DNA from 3 places in the Sodalis sp. RH24 genome. Region 1 is predicted to be linked to each of the others. Evidence: predicted binding sites of a transcription regulator. Region 1 holds the regulator's gene; each other region holds the start of a gene.

The links. Region 1 encodes PurR, which represses purine synthesis genes. Its sites were predicted from a motif close to CANGCAAACGTTTGCNTG; they were not measured.
Region 2: ACL2XG_RS15880 (nucleobase:cation symporter-2 family protein) is a predicted target of PurR. The motif match lies at 1,828-1,845, and genes of this name have one in related genera.
Region 3: purT (formate-dependent phosphoribosylglycinamide formyltransferase) is a predicted target of PurR. The motif match lies at 1,950-1,967, and genes of this name have one in related genera.

Annotation. Positions count from the first base shown of each region.
Region 1 is NZ_CP178729.1:743,001-746,279, forward strand. It holds gene cfa (cyclopropane fatty acyl phospholipid synthase) at 1-563, opposite strand, end outside; gene purR (HTH-type transcriptional repressor PurR) at 1,009-2,025, opposite strand; gene ACL2XG_RS03340 (YnhF family membrane protein) at 2,263-2,352, shown strand; gene ACL2XG_RS03345 (NlpC/P60 family protein) at 2,416-3,279, opposite strand, start outside.
Region 2 is NZ_CP178729.1:3,495,197-3,498,475, reverse strand. It holds gene ACL2XG_RS15885 (AsmA family protein) at 1-251, opposite strand, end outside; gene ACL2XG_RS15880 (nucleobase:cation symporter-2 family protein) at 389-1,768, opposite strand; gene recG (ATP-dependent DNA helicase RecG) at 1,953-3,279, opposite strand, start outside.
Region 3 is NZ_CP178729.1:1,209,096-1,212,374, reverse strand. It holds gene ACL2XG_RS05575 (bifunctional 4-hydroxy-2-oxoglutarate aldolase/2-dehydro-3-deoxy-phosphogluconate aldolase) at 3-644, shown strand; gene purT (formate-dependent phosphoribosylglycinamide formyltransferase) at 732-1,910, opposite strand; gene ACL2XG_RS05565 (YebF family protein) at 2,141-2,854, shown strand; gene ACL2XG_RS05560 (tellurite resistance TerB family protein) at 3,011-3,279, shown strand, end outside.

The DNA.
Region 1 (3,279 bases):
TTCCTGGCCGCGTAGGCGGCAAGCCCGCCCCAGCCGCAGCCCACGTCCAGCAGCGTCAGGCCGGGTCGCAGCTGCAGTTTTTCGCAAATCATCTTCAGCTTATCCTGCTGGGCTTCCTCGAGGGTGGTCGCCTGTTTCCAGTAGCCGCAGGAATATTGCATATAGGGATCGAGCATCTTTTCAAACAGATCGTTACCCAAATCGTAATGTTCTTTGCCCACGATCCAGGCCCGCTTTCGCGACTGGAGGTTCATCAGCCGGGCGGCGGCAATGCGTAAGGTATCTTTTAAATGATGCGGAAGTTTATTCTCCAGACCCGCCCTGAGAACACGCTGGAAAAAAATGTCCAGCCGCTCACACTCCCACCAGCCATCCATGTAACTCTCGCCCAATCCCAAAGATCCATCCTGCAATACGCGCTTAAAAAATCCCGGATTCTTGATTCGGATATCAAATGGTCTTGAACCATTGAGTTCAATACCGGCTTCAGAGAGCAATTCATGGACGATACGGTACCAATCATTATCATGAAAGCTCAGGTCTTCAACGCACGAGGAACTCATAGCTTCTCCATCACCTTTCTTCTGCAGTGCCCCGTCAGGAAAAGCACTCACCATGCCTGCGGGCTTTATAAGAATCCACGGTTATCCGTGGTGTCTGAAGTATCACCATCAACAGAGGAATATAAAGTAAACCTTAGACTGCGACTTAGCCGGGCGCTTTATAAAAGGGTGATGTCATGTTGGAAAACACGACATACTTTTATACAAATTTATTAGACAACTCGTTATAATTGTTAACGATATTGAGTATAAGCCTGCATTTTAATTTAGACAATAGCTAACGCGCTAATGTATTTCCCATTATAACTTAATGATTTCTCGCTGAAACAATAACTCTTTGCACAGAGATCATTATATGAAAAATCTTGTGTCCGAGGCGGACGGCGCTTTACATAGCAACAGACCCTGGAGGCGCCAGCCCGTTGCCCGGGCCTGGCGCGTGGCCTTAAGCGGGGAAGGGACCGTCTGCGACCGAACGGCGTTCAATCAGCGACGGATGGACTTCGATGGTTTTGGCGTTCTCGCGTTTGCTGGTAATCCTATCGAGCAGCATGGTAAGCGCCGCCTCGCCCAAATCCTCTTTAGGCTGATGGATGGTGGTCAGCGCCGGGCTGAAAAAGCACGAATTGCGCACGTTGTCGTAGCCGATGATAGAAATATCCTCGGGTACGCTCAGGCCCATTTCATTAATGGCGCACAGTGCGCCCATGGCCATAATGTCGCCGCCGCAGAAGACCGCGGTGGGACGCGGCGTTTGCGCCAGGATTTGTTTCATCGCCAGGTAGCCGGATTCAGGCTCGAAATTGCCTTGCACAATCCAGCGGTCGTTTAACGGGATGCCGGCCTCCGCCATGGCATGCAGATAGCCGCGGTGGCGGCCGCCGCCGGTGTTGCGCGCCAGCTGTCCGGGAATGGCGCCGATGGCGCGATGGCCGCGTTTAAGCAAATATTGCGTCGCCATATAACCGCCGGCAAAGGCGTTATCGATAATGGTGTCGGTAAAATCACGGCGGGCCTCACCCCAATCCATGACCACCATGGGGATATGCTGATATTCCTCAAGCATATCCAGCAGCGTTTCGGGATACTCGGCGCACATCACCAGCAGGCCGTCGACGCGCTTTTGCGCCAGCATCGCCAGATAGGCGCGCTGTTTTTCGAGATCATTGTGCGAATTGCACAATATCAGGGTATAACCGCGAGCAAAGCAATGGTGCTCAATCGCCTCGATAATTTCGGCGAAATAGGGCGCCTCGCTGGTGCTGGCGAGCAGGCCGATGGACTTGGTGCGATTGACCTTCAGGCTGCGCGCCACGGCGCTGGGTGAATAATGCAGTTGTTTAATGGCGTCCAGCACGGCAATTTGAGTGTCTTGCGCAACAAAACGGGTTTTATTGATCACATGCGAAACGGTGGTTGTCGATACATTAGCGCGTTTTGCCACATCTTTAATGGTTGCCATGCCTTTGATACTCCCGTACGCCCTGGCTGGAATAATGTCTGTCGAAGGCGCAAGCACTTTCCGACGCTGTGGAATTAACCGTTAATTTTCGTTCATCCCGCGCCAAAGTGAAAGTGTTAAATGTGGCGGCTACAGGTTGGGAGCAAGCTTTTTCATCGCTGTTATGGCAAACTGACGATAACTGCTCTGCGGGCCGGTGGATAAGGCCGGCGCCCTGGTTTACGTTAAGGAGATAGAATGGACAGCGATTTAAAAATGTCGTTACTGACCACGGTGTTCTCGCTGCTGGTGATTATTGTCTTCAGCTTTACCGCCGTCATGAACTGACACCCTCTCGGTTCAGATATAAAAAAGAGGAGCCTTGGCTCCTCTTTTTTTTCCGGCGCGCCTTCAGCGGATATTTTTCGGCGTGACCACCCGGCGGGCGCCCACGTAATGATCCTGCCAATAATCCTCACTCAGATAGCTGATACGGATATCGCTGCCGGTGCGGGGCGACTGGATAAAGCGACCATTGCCAAGATAGACGCCGACGTGATCCGCCGCGCCGCGATTGGAAATATGGAAAAAGACCAGGTCGCCGCTTTCCAACTCGTCTTTCTTAACCGGCGCTGCGTCGCGCAGGTGGTACATTTCGTTGGCGGTGCGCGGCATATGGATGCGTACCACATCCTTGTAGGCATAATAAATCAGGCCGCTGCAGTCAAAGCCGGTATTAGGCGACATGCCGCCCCAACGGTAAGGCTTGCCCATTTGGGAGAGGAGTTTATTCATGGCGGTAAGCTTGGCGGTCTGGTAGCGTTTCTTATGGCTCTCGCTCATCTTTATCGGCTGATCGTTGGCCACCAGTTCTACCGCCGCCTGATCTTTTATCATCCGGTGCCGGCCGTAACCTTTTTTATAGCCTTTTTTCGGCGGAGTGAAGGAGGCTATTTTTTTCGTCGCCGTGGTTTTTGATGCCTTGGCAAGAGGGGAGGTTTTGCTTTTCTTCGCGCCGGTTTTCACCACCGCGGGTTCCAAAGGCCGTTTCACGCCGGCTTTTTCATGCGCCGGTTCCGGCGATTTTTTAATGCTGGCTTTTTCACTGACGGCGGGCGCGCTGGCGACAGGTTTGCTTTTCTTGGCTATTTTTACCGGTTTGCGTTTGCGCCGGTCACCGGTTTTTGCCGCCGCTGCCTGGAATTTGCGCTGATCGGCATTGACGCCGGCGCTCGGCGCGGCATGTGCCAGGTTCAAAAACAACTGGGTAAAAAG
Region 2 (3,279 bases), 2.7 Mb from region 1:
ACCAGCCGTTTGGCCACAAGCGTAGCCCGGCGTTCTTTTTGCCCGAAAGAGATGTTGTCGAAATAAATGTCGCCCGGATCGGACCAGTTGTGGGTGATCTTATTAAACGATAATTGGTAGCCGGTATGCTGGGTGACTAACCGGCTAACCCAGCCGGCGCCCCAGGTGGTTTGCAGCAACACGTAGATCAGGATAATTATCAATAGCACTATCAAAAGTATTGATAATAAGAGTTTCCCAATAAATTTCATTGCTCAAATCCATCGCTGTCATAAAGGTTACCCAGTTTATGCCGTAATTAACGGGGCTTCTCAATAGCCAATGTGCTTCAGACAAAAAAAAGCCGCCGTATTGATACGGCGACCGCAAAAAAATGATAGCTAACTAATTAATTATGTTCCGGCGGGAACAATAAATTCAAGATGATGGCGGTAATGCCGCCGGCGGCAATGCCGGAGGACATCAGGGTCTTCAGCCACTGCGGCGCGAACTGCAAAATCAGCGGCTGCTGCGACACGCCCAGCCCTACCGCCAACGATAGGGCGATAATCATAATGGCGCGGCGATTAAGCCGTTCACGGGATACGATACGTACGCCGGACGCGGCGATGGTGCCGAACATGACGATAGTCGCGCCGCCCAGCACCGGCTCGGGAATATGCTGTACAAAGCCGCTGACCACCGGAAACAGCCCCAGCGCAATCAGCATCAGCGACACCACAAAGCCGACATAGCGGCTGGCGACGCCGGTCAGTTGGATGACGCCGTTATTTTGACCGAAACAGGAGTTTGGGAAAGTGTTGAACACGGCCGACAGCATTGAATTCAGGCCGTTGGCCAGCACGCCGCCTTTCAGGCGCCGCATATAGATGGGGCCGCGTACCGGCTGTTCCGAGACGTCGGAGGTGGCGGTAATATCGCCGATGGTCTCCAGCGAAGTGACCATAAATACCAGCATCAGCGGGATAAGCAGATCCCAGTCAAAACCCAGGCCGTAATACAGCGGGGTCGGCACCATGATTATGGATTGCGCCGGCGCGGGAGCGGTCTGCGGCAACATGCCCATCATCCAGGCCGCCAGATAGCCCACCGCCATGGCGATCACCAGCGAGGCGACCCGCAGATAGGGATTGCGCTGACGATTGAGCAGGATGATGACCAGCAGCACCACGCCCGCCAGCATCAGGTTTTTCGGCGCGCCGAAGGTATGATCGCCCATGGCGGCGAAACCGCCGCCGATGGAAGTCAGGCCGACCTGGATCAGGGAAATGCCGATAATCATCACCACGATACCCGATACCAGCGGCGTAATGATGCGCCGGGCCAGGTGCAGCACGCGGGATAATAAAATTTCCGTGCAGGACGCCACCATCAGCGTGCCGAACAGGGCCGCCATCATCGTGGGCACATCGGCGCCGCCGTTTTTCAGCGCCAGGCCGCCCATGATAAGCGGCGTGACAAAGTTAAAGCTGGTGCCCTGGATGGACAGCAGGCCCGATCCCACCGGTCCCCAGGTCTTGATTTGCAGCAGCGAGGCCAGGCCGGAGGCAAACAGCGACATGCTGATAATATGCTGCGTGTCCTGCGCCGGGAGCCCCAGCGCCTGGCAGATTAACAGGCCGGGCGTAATCACGGCGACAAACATGGCCAGCAGATGCTGGCAGGCGGCAAACAGGGTTTCCGCCAGCGGCGGACGATCGTCGAGGTGATAAATCAGCTCGCTTTTGGCAACGGGAATCGGCGCGTCATCAACGTCAGTGGCTGGCATGGTCATGGGGGGAAACATTCCTGGGCGGCAAAGGAGGCATTTTAATCATCCTGTTTTTAAAAGCAAACGATTGCTCGCGACCTGCGCCCGCGCCGGTTGATATAGGTCAATGCCGGCGCAGATTTCAGGCCGGCGCCCCGGGTGCCGATGCCGGCAGGAGGGAACAAGAGGGAATACTTATGGCTCAGGCGTTGGTATAGCGCACGCGCTCCGGCATCCAGCGCTCAATCAGCGCCTGGGCGGCGGCGGGATAGTGTTGGTGGATATGGCGCGCCAGCCGCTGGACTTCCGGGATCATGGCCTGGTCGCGCAGCAGATCGGCCACTTTGAATTCCGCGTTGCCGGTCTGGCGCGTGCCCAGCAATTCCCCGGGGCCGCGGATCTCCAGATCTTGTTGCGCGATGATAAAACCGTCGTTGGTATCCCGCAGCACCTGTAGACGCCGCTGCGCGGTTTTGCTCAGGGGCGATTTATAGAGCAGCACACAGTGCGAGGCCACCGCGCCGCGTCCCACGCGGCCGCGCAGCTGATGCAGCTGCGCCAGTCCCAGGCGTTCCGGGTTCTCGATAATCATCAGGCTGGCGTTGGGCACATCGACGCCAACCTCAATAACGGTGGTCGCCACCAGCAAGTGAACCTCACCGGCCTTGAATGCCTGCATAATCTGCTGTTTTTCCTGTGATTTCATGCGCCCATGCACCATCCCGACGGTCAGTTCCGGCAGGGCGGCGGCGAGCCCCTCCCAGGTGGCCTGCGCCGCCTGGGCTTCCAGCAGATCGGATTCCTCGATGATGGTGCAGACCCAATAGGCCTGGCGCTGCTCCTGTAAGCAGGCTTGGCGCACCCGCTGGATGACATCTTCGCGCCGGGTGTCGGGAATGGCCACCGTGGTCACGGGCGTGCGGCCGGGGGGCAGCTCATCAATAACCGAGGTATCCAGATCGGCATAGGCGGTCATGGCGAGCGTGCGCGGGATGGGAGTGGCGGTCATGATGAGCTGGTGGGGATGGAACCCCTGCGCCAGGCCCTTCTCCCATAATGCCAGGCGCTGATGCACGCCAAAGCGGTGCTGCTCGTCGATAATCACCAGCGCCAGCCCCGAGAATTGCACCTGTTCCTGGAAAATGGCATGGGTACCCACCACCATCGCCACCCTGCCGGCGGCGATGGCATCTTGCTGGGCAATACGCGCCTTGCCTTTTTGTTTGCCGGCCAGCCAGCCCACCTCAATGCCCAATGGCTCAAACCAGTTGCGAAACGTTTGCGCATGCTGCTCGGCCAGCAGTTCGGTGGGCGCCATCAAGGCCACCTGCTTGCCCTGGGCAATGGCTCGCAGCGCCGCCAGGGCCGCCACCAGGGTTTTACCCGAGCCGACGTCGCCCTGCACCAGACGCATCATCGGCACGGGTAGAGCCAGGTCGCTCTCGATTTCCGTCGCCACCCGTTGCTGGGCGCCGGTGGGCGCGAAGGGCAGCCGGCCGAGGAATTGCTGCTTGAGATGATGATCGGCG
Region 3 (3,279 bases), 470 kb from region 1:
TCATGAAGCATTGGAAAACAAGCGCGGAAACTATCCTGACCTCAGGCCCGGTAGTACCCGTTATCGTTATCAATAAGCTGGAACACGCGGTTCCTTTAGCCAAAGCGCTGGTCGCCGGCGGTGTGCGCGTACTGGAAGTCACGTTGCGCACCCCCTGCGCGATGGACGCCATCCGCGCCATCGCCAAAGAAGTGCCCGAGGCCATCGTCGGCGCGGGCACCGTGACCAATGTCGAGCAGTTGGCGGAAGTGACCGCTGCCGGCGCGCAGTTCGCCATCAGCCCTGGCCTGACCGAACCCTTGCTGAAAGCGGCCGTCGCGGGTACCATTCCGCTGATCCCGGGTATCGCCACTGTTTCCGAACTGATGCTCGGTATGGATTACGGCCTGCGCGAGTTCAAATTTTTCCCGGCCGAGGCCAACGGCGGCGTCAAGGCGCTGCAAGCGATTGCCGGTCCGTTCTCGCAGGTGCGTTTCTGCCCCACCGGCGGCATTTCACCGAAGAACTACCGTGATTACCTGGCGCTGAAAAGCGTGCTGTGTATCGGCGGTTCCTGGCTGGTGCCTAACGATGCGCTGGAAGCGGGCGATTATGCGCGCATCACCGAACTGGCTAAAGAAGCGGTGGCCGGCGCCAAGCTTTAAGCCGGCGCGCATCCGCTCCCGCCATTCAGGCAGGTAATAAGGGCTCCTTCGCAAGAGGAGCTTTTTTTTTGGTTCAGGCCTGGCGCATCAGCCGCTGACCTTGACCGCCGCGGCACAGGCTTTGGCATCCTTTACCGCCTCTTCCACCGTCTGCGCCATGGCCAGGGCCACGCCAAGGCGGCGCTTGCCGCCGATTTCCGGCTTGCCGAACAGCCTGATCTGCGTTTGCGCTTTCAGCGCCTGCTCCAGGCCGCTGAAACGCACGTCGCTGCTGGTCAGCTCCGGCAGGATAACCGCCGACGCCGCCGGGCCGTACTGGCGGATCGCGCCGACGGGCAGGCCGAGGAAGGCGCGCACATGCAGGGCGAATTCGGACAGATCCTGGGAGATAAGGGTCACCATGCCGGTATCATGCGGACGCGGCGACACTTCGCTGAATATCACCTCGTCGCCGCGCACAAACAGCTCAACGCCGAACAATCCGCGGCCGCCCAGGGCGGTCACGACCTGTTGTGCGATATCCCGCGCCCGTTGCAACGCCACCGCGCTCATGTGCTGCGGCTGCCAGGATTCCCGGTAATCGCCGTCCTCCTGGCGATGACCGATGGGATCGCAGAAATGGATACCATCGACGGCGCTGACGGTAAGCAGGGTAATTTCAAAATCAAAGGGGACCAGGCCCTCGACAATCACCTTGCCGCCGCCGGCGCGGCCGCCTTGCTGCGCATAGTCCCAGGCCGCGTCCAGGCCGGCGGCGTCGCGCACCAGGCTCTGGCCTTTACCCGACGAACTCATCACCGGTTTGATAATCAAAGGATAGCCGATGGCCGATACCGCCTGGTCCAGCCCGGCGCGGTCGGCGGCAAAACGGTAGGCGGAAGTGGGCAGGCCCAGCGTTTCCGCCGCCAGGCGGCGGATGCCCTCGCGGTTCATGGTCAGGCGCGTGGCCTGCGCGCAGGGCACCACATGATGGCCCTCATGTTCAAGGGCTACCAGCATGTCGGTGGCGATGGCTTCGATTTCCGGCACGATAAAATCGGGCCGTTCCAGTTCAATCACCGCCCTGAGCGCATCGCCGTCCAGCATATTGATGACGTGCGCGCGATGGGCGACATGCATCGCCGGGGCGTTCGCATAACGATCGACGGCAATCACCTCGACGCCAAGCCGTTGACACTCAATCGCCACCTCTTTGCCCAGTTCACCGCTGCCCAGCAGCATGACCCGCGTGGCGCCGGGACGTAACGCCGTGCCTATGATTAACATCCGCTTTCCCCTGACCTGATAAAAATTGCGCGCAGTATAAACGAAAACGATTGCGCGTGCAGCAGCGCCGGTACGATGAGGGGAGAGCAGGACGTGGGAATCGGCCTGGACGCCGCCAAAAACGCCCGGCTTTTGTTATAGTTCGTATAATTCCCGTTCTCAACGTAATTTTAACCGGCTATTATCATTCAATACCTTGAGAACGGATAATCAGAACAAGTGGAGGTTTTATGCATAAAACGGGAATCGGCCTGTTAGGCGTCATCGTCATCGGCATGTTGCTGCCGTCACTCGCGGCCGCGGAAGATCAAACACCGCAGGCGGCTGGGCAGGCCGCCGCCTCGCAAACGTCCACGGAAGGCGCGTCCACCACTCAGCAGCCCGCCGGACAAACGCAGAATACGCAACCGGGCACCGCCGCCCCGGCGCCGGCGAATAACGCCGCTCCGGCACAGACACCGCCGGCTAATGACGCCGCGCCGGCCCCGGCAACGCCGCCGGCCGCCGCCCCGGTTAAAAAACAGGCAGAGGAGCCCCCGGCCGCCGATAAACCGGCGCCGGCTAAAAAGGCCCCGGCGGAGAAGGCCAAGGCGGAAGCCGCGCCGGCCACCGCCGATAATAAAACGCCGGCGGCGAAGGAACCGGCCAAAAAAAGCCAGCCCGGGAAGACGTATAAGGTTGCGGCCTGTCCCGATCTCAACGCCCCCCAGGTGGCGGAGCTGATTAAACAGGACTACACCCAGAATCGCTTTCCCCACACCGACGACGATAAAAAGGCCCTGGGCGGCGATACCATTGTCGCCCAGGTCAACCCCGAGGATATCACCGGCAACGGCGACAACTGGCAGGCGCCGCTGAAAATTCGCGGGCAAACCGCCGATCGCGCCTATGCTGTGAACCTTGATTGTGAAAAAGGCGAAATAAGTTATTCCCTCCAGCAATAACACTCCCTGCCGGACGCGCGGCGTGAAATGCGCGTCCGGACATCGGCGGCCACGCTATCTTTGCAAACCCTTTTAACAACTTGACACAAAATCCGCTAGGTTAGGACATGTGGCGCCGGGCACCGTCCGGCATACACCACCTAAAGGGGAACGGCAATGAATCAGTGGCTGCAGAAAATCCAGACCCTGGTCCAGCAAAAGAGCGGGCCGGGGGATCAGGGCGGCAACCTGGCGGGCCTGCTGGCGCCCGGCGCGCTTGGCGGGCTGGCCGGCCTGCTGGTGGCCAATAAATCGTCACGCAAGATGATGGGCGCGGTGGGCAAGAACGCCCTGTTTATCGGCGGCGGCGCCGCGATAGGCGCGGTGCTTTGGGACCAATATAAAAAACGCGTGCGCGAAACCCATCAGCACGATGCGCAGTTTAC